Regions from separate parts of the Brucella oryzae genome, predicted to be linked through region 2. Evidence: predicted binding sites of a transcription regulator. Region 2 holds the regulator's gene; each other region holds the start of a gene.

Region 1 (4,436 bases), on a different contig from region 2:
CCGATGTTGCGCGCACGAAACGCATCGCGCCTGAAAGAAGACAGGCTGCTGATTGCCGTTTCGCCCCACACTACTTTGCCGGCTTTCACAGGTTCGAGACCCGTTATGGCGTTGACCAGCGTACTTTTCCCCGAGCCGGAGGCACCGGTAATTGCCAGATGGCCACCAGCAGCCAGATTAAACTTTTCAATGGAAAGCACAGGGAGAGCCAACCCCGGAAAGCGCACTTCCAGATTGGCAATATCGAGCGGCAGGCCCGATGGCTTGGCAAGCATCATCATCAGACGGTTTTGAAAGAAGCATCACGCAGACGAAGCTGACTAACGAAGCCCGTTTCAGGGTCTGTCCATGAACCGTATTCCAGCGTCCCGCGCGTCAGAATTGGTGCGTTGAACTGCACGAATGTCTGTCTGGATGCCAGATAAACGACCATGATATTGTCGGGCCAGTCAGAATCCGACGAGCAGAACGGACAGATCGACATCGGAATTTCAGTCAGAACAAAGAAATTGGCTTCAGCCTTGAGCGGCGGTGCCATGAACCCGCTGATTGCCACTTCCTTGCCGGAAGCTTTTTTGACCTGATCGGAAAACTCCAGACCCAGCACGCCGAAACTTTTATACAGGTTGTCAAAGCCAAGTTGCTCTGCGGCTTGTGCCCTGTTTGCAATGCACATCAAAGGCGCAGTTGCCAATGCACCAAGCATGAGTTGCCTGCGATTGAAATGCGGTCCTGTGCGCATCTTGTCCTCCTGAAGAGAAGTGGACAGGCGGAAAACCCGCCTGCCCTTAATCAAACGAAGATTACTCAGACTTTGCCTTGCCGAGCGCAAAAGTGTCAGCAAGCACACGGTAAACATCGCTCTGTTCCATATAGCCGCGCAGACCCTCGGAACCTGGACCCGTTGCCTGAAGAACAACGTCATCGACCGCGTGAACGCCGGTGTCATCTTCCTTAGGGATGTTGCCCTGAACGAAGACTGCGCCCGGAACATCCTTGTAAGCCTCATTGGCTACATATTCGCCCTTCTGGTTCTTAACGGCTGGCACGAAGGCGCCATCCATCTTTGGACGGAAGGTTTCGTAATGATCCGGGCCGTTATTGGCGGCGAGGAACAGACGACGCGAAACATCGATGCGATCCGGATAACCGTCGCCATTGGTGTCTTCGTAATTCGGGAATCCGGCGGCATCGTAAGTGCCAACCTTTTCGCGCATTTCATCGCCCGGCTTTTCATCATCGACTGTACCAATGATGGCAACGCCATGGGTATGATCACCGGTGATGATAATCATCGTGTCCGGGTTCTTTTCGGCAAATTCACGGGCAACGCCAACAGCCTTGTCGAACTCGATGGTTTCGACCAGCGCGCGATCCCAATCAAGCGGATGGCTCATCTTATCAACCGATGCGCCTTCAACCATCAGGAAGAAGCCTTCCGGATTCTTGGAGAGCTTTTCGAGAGCGGTCTTGGTCATTTCCACCAGACCCGGCTGGTTCGGGAACTTGTCAACCGTGCCTTTCTTGAGGAACTCACGATCAAGCGTCACGTCGAGGTTGCCGGTATGGAAAAGACCGAGCAGCTTGTCCTGATTGGACTCACCCGATGCAGCAAGCTCGTCCTTGCTCGTGACCAGCGCGTATCCGGCATCCTTGAACAGCTGAATATAATCCTTGTCATCCTTGCGCTTGGAACCCGGAACATCCTTGGCGAGGAAGTAAGCAGAACCACCGCCAAGAATAACGTCAGGCTTCACGTCATACATCATGCCGACAATATCGACCTTGTCGGAACGCTTGCGCGTATGGGCGACCAGCGCCGCAGGTGTCGCGTCCTGAAGTTCGGATGTCGTAACAATGCCGATGGACTTCTTGGTTTCACGGCGCATTGCTTCTGCAATGGTTTCGACTTTCGGGTCGTCCTGGCTGTCAGGTGTACGGTCGGCATAAACGCCAAGTGCATTCACGCGTGACTTATGGCCCGTCATGTAAGCCGACATGGTATTGGCACTGTCGGTCGCAATCGAATGGGTCGACGAAGTGCCGATGAAGGCAACAGGGGGAATATCATCCATGTTGAGGCGGCCATTGGCCTTACCCTCAGTCAAGCCCTTCGACATGATGCGCGCGCCGGTTCGGTGCGCGACCGACAGACCATCAGCAATCAGAAAGATGATGTTCTTGGCTTTGGCTTCATTGCCGGTCGCATAGACACCCCAATTGACAGACTTGGTTTCGTCGCCAGCAGAAACTTCAACCTTGTAATCGCCGGCCTTGCCGATTTTCAGTCCGCGCAAAATGAGAGCTGAGCCCAGAACCTCGTCTTCTGCGCCCTTTTCTTCAGCGGTAAACTCGGCTTTGCTGCCAAATACAGCTTCATAGTCCTGGCCATTGACGGTAACTTTCACGTCCTTTGGCTCGACGACCTTATCGAACTCAACCTTGAAATCGAAAGGCGAGTTGACAAGGATTGTCGCCCGGTCAATCGGATAGACGGTTGCAGCACCAGCCGCAGTCGTCAGCATGGTTGCTGAGGCGAGAGCAAGAAGCAGTTTGCGCATATCAGAAATCCCCACTGTGTAATGCGTGTTGGGGGTCAGATAAGAAAGCTAGATGACACTGGTATAACAGCCAGTCGATTTATTCATTAAACTTCATTTGCCGACTAGCGCATTGATTAACGATATAGCGCGCGTCATCACAAAGCTTAGATCGAGTGTTCAGCTTTCGCCTGCAAAAGAGCCTTGAGCTTCAAAAACGCCATTTCGATCAGATTGAAATCGGGGCTGTAAGGTGAAAAATAATGCAGTTGAGCATCTGCCGCCTCGATTGCTTCTTTGAATCCATCTGCTCCTTCCCCCCTGGTGATGTATTAACCCAGCATAATACTGATGATCATAGCTTTCATCGATTGATACACATTCGTTGACGAACATTGAATATTGCAAACCAGCGCTAACAATCAGACGAGACGGTCGCCGCCCTCCATCGAGATCTGGTTGGCGATTGCGAAGCTGTCATTCAATTATTGTCCAGCATTCTTTCATAAAGCCGCCTCGACGACCTGCTCCCGCGGAACTTCAAGCCGTCAAGCTAAGACAGATGTCCCCTGCAGCGGCCGTTTACCCTTGAATTTTCCATTTATGCCCCCTTATCCAGAAAAAGGAGAGTTTCATAAAGGCATCAAAATTTCAGAGGCGCAGATTGCATTCGATTTGAAACATGTGACGATATTGTCGAATATCGTTGCCTGCTCGTTGCCGATTCATGAGTAACTGTTTGAATCGATCTTCGCGCCTGGGAACGTTTATATACGCTATTGAGCTTTGGTATTATAAAGTAAAATAAGTATAAAAGAAAGGGCGGTCAGTTGGACACTAGGCAAATGGCCAATAGAATTTGTATTTCTACACACAACGTTCCCCTTGAGGACAGGATGGAATTATGGCGTCAGATCACTTATCCTTTGTATGAGTCAACTCCTGCACCCAGAAAAAACTTTTTAGGGGGCTCCGTAGAGATACTTTCTCTTGGAGAGGTTTCACTGGTATATTCTACATTTAGCCAACATCGTGGTGTACGCCTAGTAAATAAAAATAATCTACCTAGGTTTGAAAATTTATGGATTCATATGCCGCTAGGTCACAATGTTTATGTAAATGAAAGAGGAAAAAAAATAAAAGTATGCGATAGAGAAATATATATATCTGACACGACACAATGTATGGAGGCGTATTCCGGTAACGGTGCCACGTTATCCGTTGTTCTAGATAGAAATATTCTTGAAAAAGAATGTGGAAGAACGGGTCTACACGGTATGCACCTTAAAAATAATAATCCCCTCGTCATTCTACTTACAAGTATTATGACTGAATATCACAAGCTGTCTCCGGTTTTAAATGAGCGAGATGCGTTTATATCTGGAAACTTTCTACTGGACATGATCGTTTGTGCGATCGGCGGAGCATGCAATTTTGATTATTCGCCGCCAGCTACATTCATTAAGGATCAGATAAAGCTTTATATTCTTGAGAATATACACAATCCGTCTTTGCGGGTAGAACATTTTCTGGACAAATTCCAGCTCTCAAGATCAGCCCTCTATAGGATGTTTGAAAAAGAAAGCGGAATTGCCCGCTATATAAAACAGCAACGTCTTGAATTGGCACTTAAGCAAATACTGACAGATGGGAACGGCCAAAAGACTTCGATTAAGGCAATTGCTTACAAATACGGCTTCCCGTCACCGGAGAGTTTCACATACGCATTCCGAGTTCAGTTTGGATGTAGCCCACGAGATGTTATGAATAAAAGATTCGACATAATTCATACTCTTGACACAGCTGGAAGTATCATGGGGTACTATTCCGATCTTAAACTCCTGCTCCCGAAATGTTGAAGTGTATTCTTTTGCTTTTCAGCCCCTGATCGGCTGA
Region 2 (4,436 bases):
GCGCAATTGCAGACCAACGCGAACGGCGACTTCCGCAAGACGTTCGAGTTTCACCGGATCGATAACTGGGTTCAGCTGTTCATGAGCCATAGGTGGAAGACCTCTTTGCATATGGAATCACCGGCAGTTTATCAGACGGCATAATTTCACCACCTTTTTTCCTGTCTTTGCGTTATAGTAAATCCGCGGTCAGTTGCAGAAGAAAGCAGATAGTAATGGATAAGAAAGTACTTATCTTACTGGGCATTACCGGCCTTCTGGCAGGCTGCGTGACCATGACGCCCGAACAACGCCGAGCTGCCGACGAACAGACCTGCCGCAGCTATGGATTCAAGGCCAGGACCGACGCCTTTGCCAATTGCCTCATGCGGCTGGACCTTGATCGCAGAGCTGACCGGCGCGCCTGGCAGAGCCAGGCCGATTTCTACGACACACCGATGGTGATCTATCGACCAATCTACCGGCCCTGAAACCCAGCCGGAAAACCGGTGAGCAGCCATGAAATCAAAAACGCCGATCTGAATGAAGCAGACCGGCGTTTTGAATATCCAATTTATAGACAGGTTTCTTATAGCGGCGCTTCCGGTCGGTCCTGGGACAGAAGGAGCGCGCCGATGGCGTCAACCTGCTTTTGGCTTGCTGCGGCATAGCCGAGCGACGTCGCCTGCGGCGCAGTTGTATCGAACTGCGCCTGGTAAGAGGCCATTTGCACAGGCTGCTCCTGCTGAGTCGCGGCAATGCCGCGATGACGCGCCAGACGGTCGCCACGAGCCTGCGGACCAGTACCGACATTCTGTTCTACGTTTTGAGCCTTGACGGCTTCCGCGAGTGCCACCTGAACGGTTGGCTCCGTTCCCGGAACCGGGCCTATCTGCGGCAGTGTCACATCATAGGATGCGTCCTGCGGAACGGAAGGCGATTGCGGCGAATAGGCGAGAGCAAGATTGTATGGTTCCTGCGGGACTGGATTCTGTAGCGAGCCGTCGCGATTGCGCTTTTCGTAGAAGGAGTTACCCCCGGCAACGAGCACATAATGCATGTTGTTATAGGGGAATTTCAGGCCCGCCGTGTGGAAGAACATGGCGTTCTTGAGCTTTGGATGACGCTTGCCCTTTAGAACCGCGTCAGCAGCAGCCTGAACATCGGGCAACGCTTTGGAATTCATCTTGCGGGTGAGGACACCGGGCGCGAACTGGTTCTTCTGACCGACAACACCGCAAATAGTATCCGGATAACGACCGGAAGCGAGTCGATTCATCACAACTGTGCCAACAGCCAGAAGACCATCGGAGCTTGAACGGTTGGATTCGAAGAACATCGCACGTTCAAGACAATTCTTGTCCCGTGCGGTGTAAGTATAGGTTTTTACGCCATTGACGGACTTGACGTGGCTTGTCGCCGTCTTTTCCGTATTGGCTTTTCCCGAGGTTCCGGTCGTCGTACAACCGGTCACCACGAAAGGCGCAACCATCAGCCCGATAAGAGCGGGCAATTTCCACTTCGCGGCGCGCGTCAATGGCTCAGTCTCATGTTAGGACCCTTAACTGATCCAGTCATCCATTCAGGCGAACACATCTGGAACGATGTGCGCGAACGTCTAACTGCGGTGCAAGTCAAAGAGGACGAAGATCAAAAATCATACGCCCTACTGTCGCTCAATCGAATTCAAGGTTTTGGAATTTTTAGGCCAAAAAAAGGCGGAAGGTCAAATTCCTACGATGCTGGAGACAGCTAAATTGCCCGAAAGCAATTCCGAATCGAGAGTGCGAATTTCCCTACAAGCCCTTTAAATATATTAACAATTTCTTAACAAGAGCTGGAAATTCAGATAAGATGTTGATTTAATGAGATTCAAAGTCACGCAATACACGCCATATCCCTGCCTTAATTCAATTTTTCTTGTACGTTTTTTGCATACACATTCACGGTGTTTCAAATTTTCTGCAGAATTTCTGTTTCAAAGCAGGTTCCGTTGTTCTTCGTCAACTTTGACAACATGCCTGTAACATCGCGTGAGATTGGGCTTTCGACATCTATTTTGACCATTCCGATGCGAATCGGGAGACCCGATCCGCACTTCACGAGAGCTTGACCTTAAGCAAAAACGACCCGCCACGGAAACCGTAGCGGGTCGGACAAATTTAGTTTTAGAAGTCGCAGATAACAGCTCTGCTCAGCCGAAAGAATAGCCAGCGCCACGGACAGTGCGGATCGGATCGAGCGCCCGACCGACATTGATCGCCTTGCGCAACCGTCCGACATGGACGTCCACCGTACGATCATCCACATAGATGTCCGGCCCCCAAACTCCATCCAGAAGCTGACTGCGCGAAAAAACGCGACCGGGCGACATCATGAAATATTCGAGCAGGCGGAATTCCGTCGGTCCAAGGCGAACTTCCTTTTCCTTGCGGTAGACACGATGCTGCTGGCGGTCCAGAACAAGATCTCCCACTTTCAGCACGTGCGAAAGAATGCTCGGATTGGACCGGCGCAGCATGGCTTTAACGCGCGCCAGCAGTTCCGGCGTCGAAAATGGCTTCACGACATAATCGTCCGCACCGACACTGAGGCCGCGGACACGTTCGCTTTCCTCCCCGCGAGCCGTCAGCATGATGATGGGCAGCCGCTCCGTTTCTGGCCATTGGCGCAGACGACGGCAAAGCTCGATGCCCGATACGCCCGGCAGCATCCAATCCAGAATAAGCAGGTCCGGCACGTTCTCGCGCAAGGCGATTTCGGCCTCGTCGCCGCGCAGCATCGTATCGACCTGATAGCCCTCTGCCTCAAGATTGTAGCGAAGCAGCACGCTCAGCGCCTCTTCGTCTTCTACCACAGCGATTTTGGGTGCCTGTGACATCCAGTATTTTCCTATCCAAATTCGGCGGGCGGTGGATAAAATCCCCCCAATCGACCGCGTGCCGCCGCGCTATTCATACATTCTCATCCACCGAACCGAAGTCCGGTCGACAACAGTTCAGGGTTTACGCGCCTCATCCACGACAATACCGTGGCTCAGGTCTTCCTTGGGTCGTTCGGCCGGCATTTGCAGGCCTGTCACGATGTAATATACGGTCTCCGCGATGTTGGTCGCGTGATCGCCGATGCGCTCGATGTTCTTTGCGCAGAATAGAAGATGCGTGCAGGCAGAAATGTTGCGCGGATCTTCCATCATGTAAGTAAGCAGTTCACGGAACAGCGACGTGTACATCGCGTCGATCTCGTCATCGCGGTCGCGGACGACATTAATCTGCTGCACCGAGCGCGACGCATAGGCGTCGAGGACGTCCTTGAGCTGGGTCAGTGCCAGCTCGGCCAGCGTTTCGAGCCCGCGATAAAGCTTTACCGGCTGACGCGATTCCGAAACGGCGGCAACGCGCTTGGCAATGTTCTTGCCCAGATCGCCCACGCGCTCCAGATCGGCTGAGATACGGATCGAGCCGATAATTTCGCGCAAGTCCACCGCCATGGGCTGACGCTTGGCAATGATCATCACGGCTTTGTCGTCGATCTCGCGCTCACTGGCGTCGAGGATGAGATCGTCGGAGATGACACGCTGTGCAAGCGCATTGTCCGCATTGACGATAGCTGCGACCGACTGCTCGACCATACGTTCCGCATGTCCGCCCATTTCGGCGATCTTATGGGTGAGAAACTTCAATTCCTCATCGTAGGAGCGAACGGTATGCTGAGACGGCATAGTAGACCTCGTAATATAAATTGCGGGGAAGCCGCACTGTCTATCTGTTGAGCGCAGTTCCGGATCAGCCGAAGCGTCCGGTGATGTAATCCTGCGTGCGCTTTTCGGTCGGCGCGGTGAACATGGTTTCCGTGTCACCCACTTCGACCAGATTGCCGAGGTGGAACATGGCAGTGCGCTGCGAAACGCGCGCGGCCTGCTGCATGGAGTGGGTGACTATCACGATCGTATAGTTCTGGCGCAGTTCGTCGATCAGCTCTTCCACCTTTGCGGTTGCAATCGGGTCGAGCGCCGAGCACGGTTCATCCATGAGGATCACTTCCGGGCTGACCGCAATCGCACGTGCAATGCAAAGGCGCTGCTGCTGACCACCGGAAAGACCGGTGCCCGCATCGTGCAGACGGTCCTTCACCTCTTCGAACAGGCTGGCCTTCTGGAGGCTCGTCACAACGATTTCTTCCAGATCTGCCTTGGTACGGGCGAGACCATGAATGCGCGGGCCATAGGCGACATTTTCATAGATCGACTTCGGAAACGGATTCGGCTTCTGGAAAACCATGCCAACGCGGGCGCGCAGTTCGACGACATCGATCTTCGGATCGTAGATATCCTCATTGTCGAGCGTGATCTTGCCGCCGACCTTGCAGCCTTCGATCGTATCGTTCATGCGGTTGAGCGAACGCAGGAAAGTGGACTTGCCGCAACCGGAAGGGCCGATCAGCGCCGTGACCATCTT
Region 3 (4,436 bases), on a different contig from region 2:
GCCAAGCAGACCCGCACCCAATGCAGCCGAGCCGACGATCCACAGCGTGTTCCAGGTCGCTTTCCAGAACTCGCCTGTCAAGAGGATGCCATTGCTCATCGCGGTGGTGTTAAGATTGGTGCCGATCCAGAAATCCAGCGTGAAATTATCCAGCGTGAAAACGCCCGGCACACGCATAACCGTCGTCAGCAGAAGCGCCATCAGCGGAATAAACGCGCTGACAACGAACATGAGTGCGGCAAAGCTGAATGCAGGCACACGGAAGCGTCCGAGGTCGGTCTGGCGGTTCATAGAACCCTTGTTGCCAATAGTGACGAAACGGCGCGCTTCCTTGAGCAAATACATATCGAGGAAGATTGAAATGCTACCAAGCACGACAATGGTTGCCGCAAGAACTGCGCTCATGCCAGCCTGACTGGTCGAAATTGCGCGGAAAAGAGACGTCGCCAGAACGTCAAAACCAACCGGCACGCCAAGAATATAGGCGACACCGAAGTCACCGAGACATTTGGCGAAGATCAGCGTTGAAGCCGACACAAGCGACGGCAGCATCAATGGAAGAATGATGCGACGCGCGATCAGCAATTTGCCTGCACCCATGACACGGGCTGAATCTTCAAGCGTGGAATCAAACTGCCGCAACGCATTGCCGAAAAGCAGGATCACGAATGGCGTATAGTGCATGGCCAGAATGAGCATGATTGGCAACATGCCGTAAGCAAGCCAATCAGGTGGCGAGAAGCCCAAAGCTTCCATCCAGCTTGACTGACCACCGGTGGTGCGGTTTTTGAACAGGGTCAGCCAAGCCAAAGCGAAGGTCCACGAAGGCAGCATGTAAGGAACAATCAATGCTGTCGAGAACCACTTCTTGCCCGGTAAATTTGTGCGGCTCAAAAGCCACGCCAGTGGAATGCCCGTAACAAGCGCAAAGGCAATCGAACCGACTGCGATGATTGCCGTGTTCCAGAGCGGACGCCAGAACACATCCGTCGAAATCGCCGAGAAAAACGCACGGTTGAGATAATAGAAGGTCAATTCACCGATCTGCTGGCCCGAACGTGCCCGATCAGCGAACTGGACAATCACTGCATCTGACAAAAGCAGCACGATCGGCGCCGCAATCAGATAAGCAAAAACGATTGCGAGCATGACCCCGATCAGTGTCGTAGGGTCTGTATTATAGACCTTGTATTTGTAGGTTAGCTGCTTGTAATAACTCATTATTTTATCCACTTTGAGCCGAAGGAACCCAGACCGAAACCCAATCGGGTTGCAGTTGACTGTGTTCTGGCTTGCTGCGGGAGCTGGCACTCAGAAAAATGCCATGCGAATTGATCGCTTGCTGTGAAGCGAATTATGGAGGTGGTGCGCCAGCCTTCTCGCTCACCTCGCGCACCACGGACCACGCGGCTGCGTAATCTATGGGAATGAAGTGATCGTCACCCTGAAACTCGGCCCTCATTTCAGGTGTGAACGTGAAATTGAAAAAGCATCGCTTCATCTCAGCGACGAGTGACGGAGCCAAATTGTGCGCGTAAACAAATGACGAGGTTGGAAACAGATCGCTCTGATAGATCAGGCGAACCGCATCACGCTTCACAAGCCCCCGCTCAATCATGCGTTCAAGCACATCGGAGGCAATAGCCGCCATGTCGTAATCACCGGCGACAACGCCGAGGATCGATTTATCGTGCCCGCCCGACATGATAGGCGCATAGTCCTGCCCCGGCGTAAGACCTTCTTTTGGAAAGAGCGCGCGTGGCGCGACATTGCCGGAATTTGAGAATTGCGACGCATGGGCGACGCGACGCCCTTTGAGATCACTCAGCTTTTCATAAGGCGAGTCGGCGTGCACCACCGCTACCAGGCGATAGCCGCGCATCTGATCGCCAGTGCCCTTGGCGGCGAACGGAGCCGCGCCTGCGCGATTGACCGCCTCAATTGTCGGTCCCGTTGAGAAACCGGCAAAATGCAGACGACCCGACCGCATCGCCTCCACTTCATCCGCGCTTGACTGGATCGGATAGTAGACGATCTGTCGTCCAAGACAGGCTTCAAGATGCTGGGTGAACGGCTTGAAGAGCCGCGCATAAACCGCCGGGTCTTCGATGGGCGAATAGGCCCATACGAGTGTCTGCGGATCACGCCACTGGGAAGCGTCTTTGGGAGTATCTGCGACAAGGTCGCGGTTCTCGTCGCAATAACGCTCATCCAGCGCGCCGCGATAAGCGCAAGCAGCATCAGCGGCATTCGCATAAGCGATGCACAGCTGAAGCCCAAATAAGGTCATGCCTATGCGACATGCCACCCCGCGCCAGAACATTTTTTCCTCCCTGGACGCTTGCTATGATACAAGCGCCGCAGCCTCATCCGATATTTCTCAGATACTAACAATTCCAGCTGTCAGAATCCTGTCGTCCGAAAACTTGCATAGAGTCGTTCCACACAACATGCGTATCCTTCTCGTAGAAGACACAATCGATATCGCGTTTGCTATTGCTTCTAAGCTTGAAAAAGAAGGCCATATCGTCACGACTGTCTATGATGGCGAGCACGGAGAAGATCTGGCCGTGAACGGCTGTTTTGATCTTGTCGTGCTCGACATCAACCTTCCGGGCCGTGACGGCTTTGCGATCCTGCGTAATATGCGCGAACAATCCTCGTCCTGCCCCGTATTGGTTATCACCGCACGTAACCAGATTGCCGACAAGATCGATCTTCTGGAGCTTGGTGCCGATGATTATCTGGTCAAACCCTTCGATCTCAGGGAGCTTGTTGCCCGGATCAGAGCTGTCGCAAGACGGCATATGGGCGTGGCGCAGCCGGTTTTGCGGATCGGCGATTTATCGGTCAATCTGACGCAGAGATCAGTGATGCAGGGTGACGAGCCGTTGGATTTCGGGCGGCGCGAATTCGATGTGCTGGAAATGCTTGCCACCCGTTTCAATGTCACTGTCCCAAAAGATATGCTGGTTCTGAAACTATTCGGCCATGAAGATACCGGCACACCCAATGCTATCGAACTGCTGGTTTCACGCGTGCGGAAGAAGCTCGAGAACAGCACAGTTGAGATAGTCACACAACGCGGCGTGGGCTATCTGCTCCGGCTTAAAGCACCGCAACTCTGATGGTAAAAGGAGCAGAAAACAGGGAATATTCAATTCAGCGCCGCATTCTGCTGGGCAGCGGAATGACACTCTTCGCTGTCACGGTTCTGCTCTTCTTTCTGGGTCGGTGGTATGCGCATCGGGCCGCCGATGAAGCATTTGATCGCGTTCTGGGAGCTGCAGCTCTCTCCATCGCAGACACGATAACTCTGCAGGATGGTGCGCTCAGCGTCGATCTTCCACACTCGGCTTTTGCTATCCTGGGCACATCGCGCCTCAATCGTATCTTCTACCGCGTGGTGGCCCCTGATGGTAGCCTCTTGACCGGTTCGCCCATTCTCGGACTTGAAATTCCGCACGGCAACAATAATCGCGTCCGTCTGAACGACAGCGTTTATCGCGGGGAAAAAGTGCGGATTGCAGCTGTCGCACGTTATCACAGCGATGCAAAGGGCGGCGGCTGGGTCGATGTTCTGGTGGGGGAGACACGCGAAGCGCGAAGGCAGCTGACCTTGCAGCTGAGCCTCAATACAATCTTGCCTGCGCTTGGCGTGGCTTTGCTTGCATTGGTCCTTATCTGGCTCGCGATCCGATTTGCATTCAGACCATTGCGAACAGTCGAGTCTGATCTGCGCCAGCGTTCCTCATCCGACCTGAACCCGGTTGCTGGTCCCATTCCCAAGGAGGTCACCGCACTGGTCGCGGCACTCAATGATTTCATGGGACGCCTGAACAATGTGCTTGCCGGATTGAAGCTGGTTACCGCCGATGCAGCTCATCAGATGCGCACGCCGCTCACGGCCCTGCGCGCATTGACGGAACTGTCGCTCGAAGAAACTGATCCAGACCGGCAAAAGGAAATCCTTGCCCGTGTCCATGCCAATTCCATAAGCGCAAGCCTGCTCGCAAATCAGCTTTTGTCCGAGGCGACCACACTGCACAGTATCCAGTCGAGAACGCCCGAAACGCTGGACCTGCGGCAGGTTACCCAAGAAGCCGTGCGAAGATTGCGCGCTGAAGGCGGCTATTCGAATCTGCAACGAACAATCCGCTTTGAAGCGCCTGACAAGCCGGTCTATGTGAGCGGCGAAACCATCAGTATCAGGGAAATGATTCGAAACATCGTCGAAAACGCGCTCGTTCATGCGCCCGGCCCTGTTACTATCAGTCTTAACCAGATTGGAGCTACGATCACGCTTGGCGTGCATGACAGAGGCGTGGGACTTGCACCCGAAATGAAAAAACGCGTCTTCGAGCGTTTTGTCCGCGGAGACCAATCAAAGCCGGGGTCGGGCCTCGGATTGCCGATAGCGAAAATGGTTGTGGAGG
Region 4 (4,436 bases), on a different contig from region 2:
CGAGCTTGCCGTGTTCGAGGAACTGACGGCGGAGGCCGTGTCCCATGCCGACAGTATTCGTGCCGCCGCATCGGCACTGGCGGTTTTCGACGTCTCGGCATCGCTTGCCGTACTGGCGGAAGAGCAGGGCTATTGCCGCCCGCAAGTCGATAACAGCCTGTCCTTTAACATTGTTGCCGGTCGTCATCCGGTCGTAGAGCAGGCCCTCCGGCGTCAAGCGGCCAATCCGTTCGTCGCCAATGATTGCGATCTCTCGCCGCAAATGGACGGCGGCAATGGCGCGATCTGGCTTCTGACCGGTCCGAACATGGGCGGTAAGTCGACCTTTCTGCGCCAGAATGCGCTGATCGCGATCATGGCACAGATGGGCTCCTTCGTGCCTGCGGGTTCTGCACAGATAGGTGTCGTGGACCGGCTGTTCAGCCGCGTCGGCGCTTCCGACGATCTGGCGCGCGGACGCTCGACCTTTATGGTTGAAATGGTGGAAACGGCTGCGATCCTCAATCAGGCAGGCGAACGCTCGCTGGTGATCCTTGATGAGATCGGGCGCGGTACGGCGACGTTCGACGGATTGTCCATTGCCTGGGCGGCAGTCGAATATCTGCATGAGAAGAACCGTTGCCGCGCGCTATTTGCCACGCATTTCCATGAAATGACGGCACTTTCAGAAAAGCTGGATCGGCTTTCCAATGTCACCATGCGGGTCAAGGAATGGGACAATGACGTCGTCTTCCTGCACGAGGTGGCAAAAGGGGCAGCCGATCGTTCTTATGGCGTGCAGGTGGCGCGTTTGGCCGGTCTGCCGGAAGCGGTCGTCAATCGTGCGCGCGATGTGTTGCATCAGCTGGAAGCCGGCGAAACCTCCGGCAAGGCAGACAAGCTGATCGATGATCTGCCGCTGTTCTCGGTTGTCTTGCAGCAGGAAAAGCCGAAGCCGCAGGTTCAGGCGAAAGATAGTGAACTGGCCAAGGCTGTCTCTGCAATCAGTCCCGATGAGCTGACTCCGCGAGAAGCGCTGGATCTGATCTACAAGTTGAAGGAACTGGCAGGCAGGGCGTGAAACTAAAAAGGCGAAACATCTGTTTCGCCTTTTTGCTTATACAAAGCGGTTCGCTTCAGCACCGTAATAGGTGATGTAGCGGCTGGATATACGCTCGATGGGCAGAATGATGAAAACATCGGTCGTGCCGAATGCCTCGTCGATGACTGCACCGTCACCGATCATTGCGCCAAGACGCAGATAGCCTTTCACCAAAGGCGGCATCGAGAACAATGCAACCTTGTTGTTGATGGCTTCCTTCGGCATCAGGTCCATGGCCTGATAACGATTGGGCAAGGCGCGCACGTCCCAGTCGTCCGTGGCACGGCAGTTATGATGCAGGAACGACAGGCCGAGCGCATGCGCTGCAGGCACAGCGCCGTGGAACGAAGCGCAGCCGAACATCACATCGATGGAATGGCGGCGGCAATAAGCCCATGCCCCTTGCCACAAAAGCTCGACGGTGCGCTTGGAGCGGTATTCCGCCTTCACGCAGGAGCGTCCCAGTTCAAGCAGGCGAAGGTTCGGGCGCGAAAGGGCCAGACGCTGTACGTCATATTCGTCGGCAGAGTAGAAGCCGAGCGCTTTTTCCGCCTGATCGCTGCGCATCAGACGATAGGTGCCGACAATCTGCTGGTGTTCCGGCACGGGCAGGGCGGTGTCGTAAACGAGCAGATGATCGCAAATAGCGTCGAAGCGGTCGGCGTCGCGAAGTTCCACGGCTTCGATGCTTTCCCGACGTGCACCCATTTCGTCGAAGAAGACACGGAAACGCAGTTCCTGCGCGGCCTCGATAGCCTCGCGTGAGTTTGCAAGCCGTACTTCCAGCGATCCGATGCGCCCCAGAACAATAGGGTCGCCGTTGGACGCGAACAGCGCCTGTTGTGCTTCTAAGCCTGACATGACCGTATCATCAATGATTTGCTGGTCCATTCCAAGCAGTACTGTCATGATGATGGCTCCTGATTTCTCTATTCACGTATTCCTGAACGGCTTTCCCACTGATATTTCAGTAAGGGCTAACCAATTCCAATCCTCGTTCAGTCGATTGCGTGGACAGGATGTCCAGTTCGACCGAAGCAGTACAGATTCAGTGCTACGCGACGATGACAGAAGCATGTCACCAATGTGTCAATTCGGATGACTGGACCTTATCCTCTTCAAAAAGCTTTTAATTTTAAGAGATCAAATTATGCGAAAGGCAGAAACTGTTCAACCCGGTGGGTTAGCGGGCAGCCCGTTCGCGCCGCCAGCCGAGAAATTCTTCGAGAATTATGAGGCCTGCGCCGATTGTAATGAACGTGTCGGCGAGGTTGAAAACCGCGAATGACCAAGTCGGCAGGTGGAACAGAATATAATCCACGACATAACCATGCATCACGCGGTCGATAAGATTGCCGATGGCGCCGCCGACGACGAGCGCAAAACCATAGCGCGCAAAAATGCGGTCCGGCGCGTTGGTCCACCACAGATAAAGTACGAACATAATAACTGCGGCGGTGATTGCGACCAGTCCCCAATCATGCAGCCAGGCCAGCATGGAAAAGGCGATGCCCTCATTGTGCGTACGAAACAAGGCAAGGAACGGCAGCAGGTCGATCTGCTGGCCGTAGCCCATTCTTGTTTCCACCAGAAGTTTGACACCCTGGTCGATCAACACGGTAAGAATGACGACGAAAAGTGAGGACCAGACCGCATGCCGCTTCATTCGGAAGCCCTTTCATCGAGCGTGAGTGCATCCCGACGAATTTCGTAGAGCATGACGCCGGTGGCAATTGCGAGATTGAGAGAATCTGCACGACCGGCCTGCGGAATGCGGGCAAGCTTGTCGCAAGTGTCGGCAAGGCTGTCCGGCAGGCCCTGCTGTTCATTGCCCATCATCAGCACGACCGGCTTGTTGGCATAGGGAATGGTGCGATAGTCGACGGCGCCTTTGAGATGGGTGCCGACGACAAGGCCGGAAAAGCCTTTGCGCCAGTTAAGAAAATCGGCTTCCGTCCCTTTGTAGAGAGGCATGGAAAAGACTGAGCCCATTGTGGCGCGCACGGTTTCGAGCGAATAGGGATCGGTGGTATCGCCGATCAGAATAACGCCCTTGGCGCCGACCGCATCGGCGGTACGGATGACGGTTCCGAGATTGCCTGGGTCGCGCACGCGGTCGAGCGCGATATAAACGTCATTGTTCTTCGGTTTCAGATTTGCAAGCGGGCGATATTGCTGCTCGAAAACACCGACGACCATTTGCGGATTGTCGCGGCGGGTGATGGCAGCCATGATCTTTTCGGTCACTTCCAGCACCAGTCCGCCCTTGGCAAAAGTGCGTGCGGCAACCTGCTCTACCATTTTGTTGCCCTTGCCGGACTTGGCAAAAACCAGTGTCTTGATGCGCCAATCCTGCTCCAGCGCGTCGATGACGAGTTTCAGCCCTTCGGCCAGAAAAACGCCCTGCTGGTCGCGGAATTTTTTCAGTGCCAGCGAGCGCAGATCCTTCACGATCGGGTTGGTGAGGCTGGTGACTTCCTTCACCTGACCCACTTTGGAATATTCGGCACGAGAGCCGCCTTTGGAAAAATCGTCGTTACGGCTCATTTGGCTACCCAGCGGCTGAACATGGAAGTGGAAAGTGCGCGTCCTGCTGCCTGTTCGCGCAGAATAAGTTCGCCCGATTCGACCGTGCCGCCAAGGCCGGTGAAACGGTCGCGCATCAGTTCGTGAATGGCAAAGAAAGAGGCGCGGATCGAATAGGCAGTCAGGATGACGGCCAGCGGCTTTGGCGTCAGGATCGACCGGCACGTATCGACCATGGCAGGCAGATGCTCGAACAGCTGCCAGACTTCACCGCTCGGGCCACGCCCATAGGCAGGCGGATCGAGCAGGATAATGTCATAGAAGCTGCCGCGCCGCTCCTCGCGCTGCACGAATTTCATTGCGTCTTCGCAGATCCAGCGGATCGGCTTGTCGGAAAGCCCGGCCATTTCCTGATTTTCACGCGCCCAGACAATGGCTTTCTTGGAGGCGTCCACATGGGTCACTTCGGCGCCCGCACGCGCTGCCACCAGCGAAGCGAGGCCCGTATAGCCGAAAAGATTGAGCACTTTCACGCTGCGTCCGGATTTTACCCCCTCGCGGATAAGTCCGTCCATATAAGACCAATGGGCTGCCTGCTCGGGGAACACGCCGACATGGCGGAACGAGGTGAAACGGCCATGAAAGGAAATGCCGTCATGCTGCATGGGCCATGTTTCGCCGAGCGGCACTTTGGGAAACGCCCAGCGTCCCATGCCTTCCTCGTCGGTGTTGCCGGTGAAGACGGCATCGGCCTGATCCCACTCTTTTTGCGGCAGGCTTGGCAGCCAGATTGCCTGCCCTTCCGGGCGGACGATGCGATAGGGGCCGT

What was found. The regulator PhoB, encoded in region 2, activates phosphate uptake and scavenging genes when phosphate is short. The targets are predictions, from matches to a motif close to TGTCATNNANCTGTCAT.
Positions count from the first base shown of each region.
Region 1: JNC70_RS20025 (alkaline phosphatase) is a predicted target of PhoB. The motif match lies at 2,603-2,619, and genes of this name have one in related genera.
Region 3: phnD (phosphate/phosphite/phosphonate ABC transporter substrate-binding protein) is a predicted target of PhoB. The motif match lies at 2,402-2,418, and genes of this name have one in related genera.
Region 4: olsB (l-ornithine N(alpha)-acyltransferase) is a predicted target of PhoB. The motif match lies at 2,158-2,174, and genes of this name have one in related genera.

Region 1 covers NZ_JBHEEO010000027.1:13,829-18,264, forward strand. Annotated here, with positions in the region: gene JNC70_RS20015 (ABC transporter ATP-binding protein) at 1-281, opposite strand, end outside; gene JNC70_RS20020 (hypothetical protein) at 281-742, opposite strand; gene JNC70_RS20025 (alkaline phosphatase) at 804-2,561, opposite strand; gene JNC70_RS20030 (transposase) at 2,708-2,869, opposite strand; gene JNC70_RS20035 (hypothetical protein) at 3,000-3,275, shown strand; gene JNC70_RS20040 (AraC family transcriptional regulator) at 3,386-4,399, shown strand.
Region 2 covers NZ_JBHEEO010000004.1:23,982-28,417, forward strand. Annotated here, with positions in the region: gene JNC70_RS04975 (aminopeptidase) at 1-90, opposite strand, end outside; gene JNC70_RS04980 (hypothetical protein) at 216-470, shown strand; gene JNC70_RS04985 (cell wall hydrolase) at 569-1,516, opposite strand; gene phoB (phosphate regulon transcriptional regulator PhoB) at 2,174-2,860, opposite strand; gene phoU (phosphate signaling complex protein PhoU) at 2,978-3,700, opposite strand; gene pstB (phosphate ABC transporter ATP-binding protein PstB) at 3,765-4,436, opposite strand, start outside.
Region 3 covers NZ_JBHEEO010000003.1:295,859-300,294, reverse strand. Annotated here, with positions in the region: gene JNC70_RS04850 (ABC transporter permease) at 1-1,221, opposite strand, end outside; gene phnD (phosphate/phosphite/phosphonate ABC transporter substrate-binding protein) at 1,355-2,323, opposite strand; gene JNC70_RS04840 (response regulator transcription factor) at 2,451-3,128, shown strand; gene JNC70_RS04835 (sensor histidine kinase) at 3,191-4,436, shown strand, end outside.
Region 4 covers NZ_JBHEEO010000002.1:142,925-147,360, reverse strand. Annotated here, with positions in the region: gene mutS (DNA mismatch repair protein MutS) at 1-1,060, shown strand, start outside; gene olsB (l-ornithine N(alpha)-acyltransferase) at 1,097-1,990, opposite strand; gene lspA (signal peptidase II) at 2,265-2,747, opposite strand; gene JNC70_RS02575 (TrmH family RNA methyltransferase) at 2,744-3,628, opposite strand; gene JNC70_RS02570 (RsmD family RNA methyltransferase) at 3,625-4,436, opposite strand, start outside.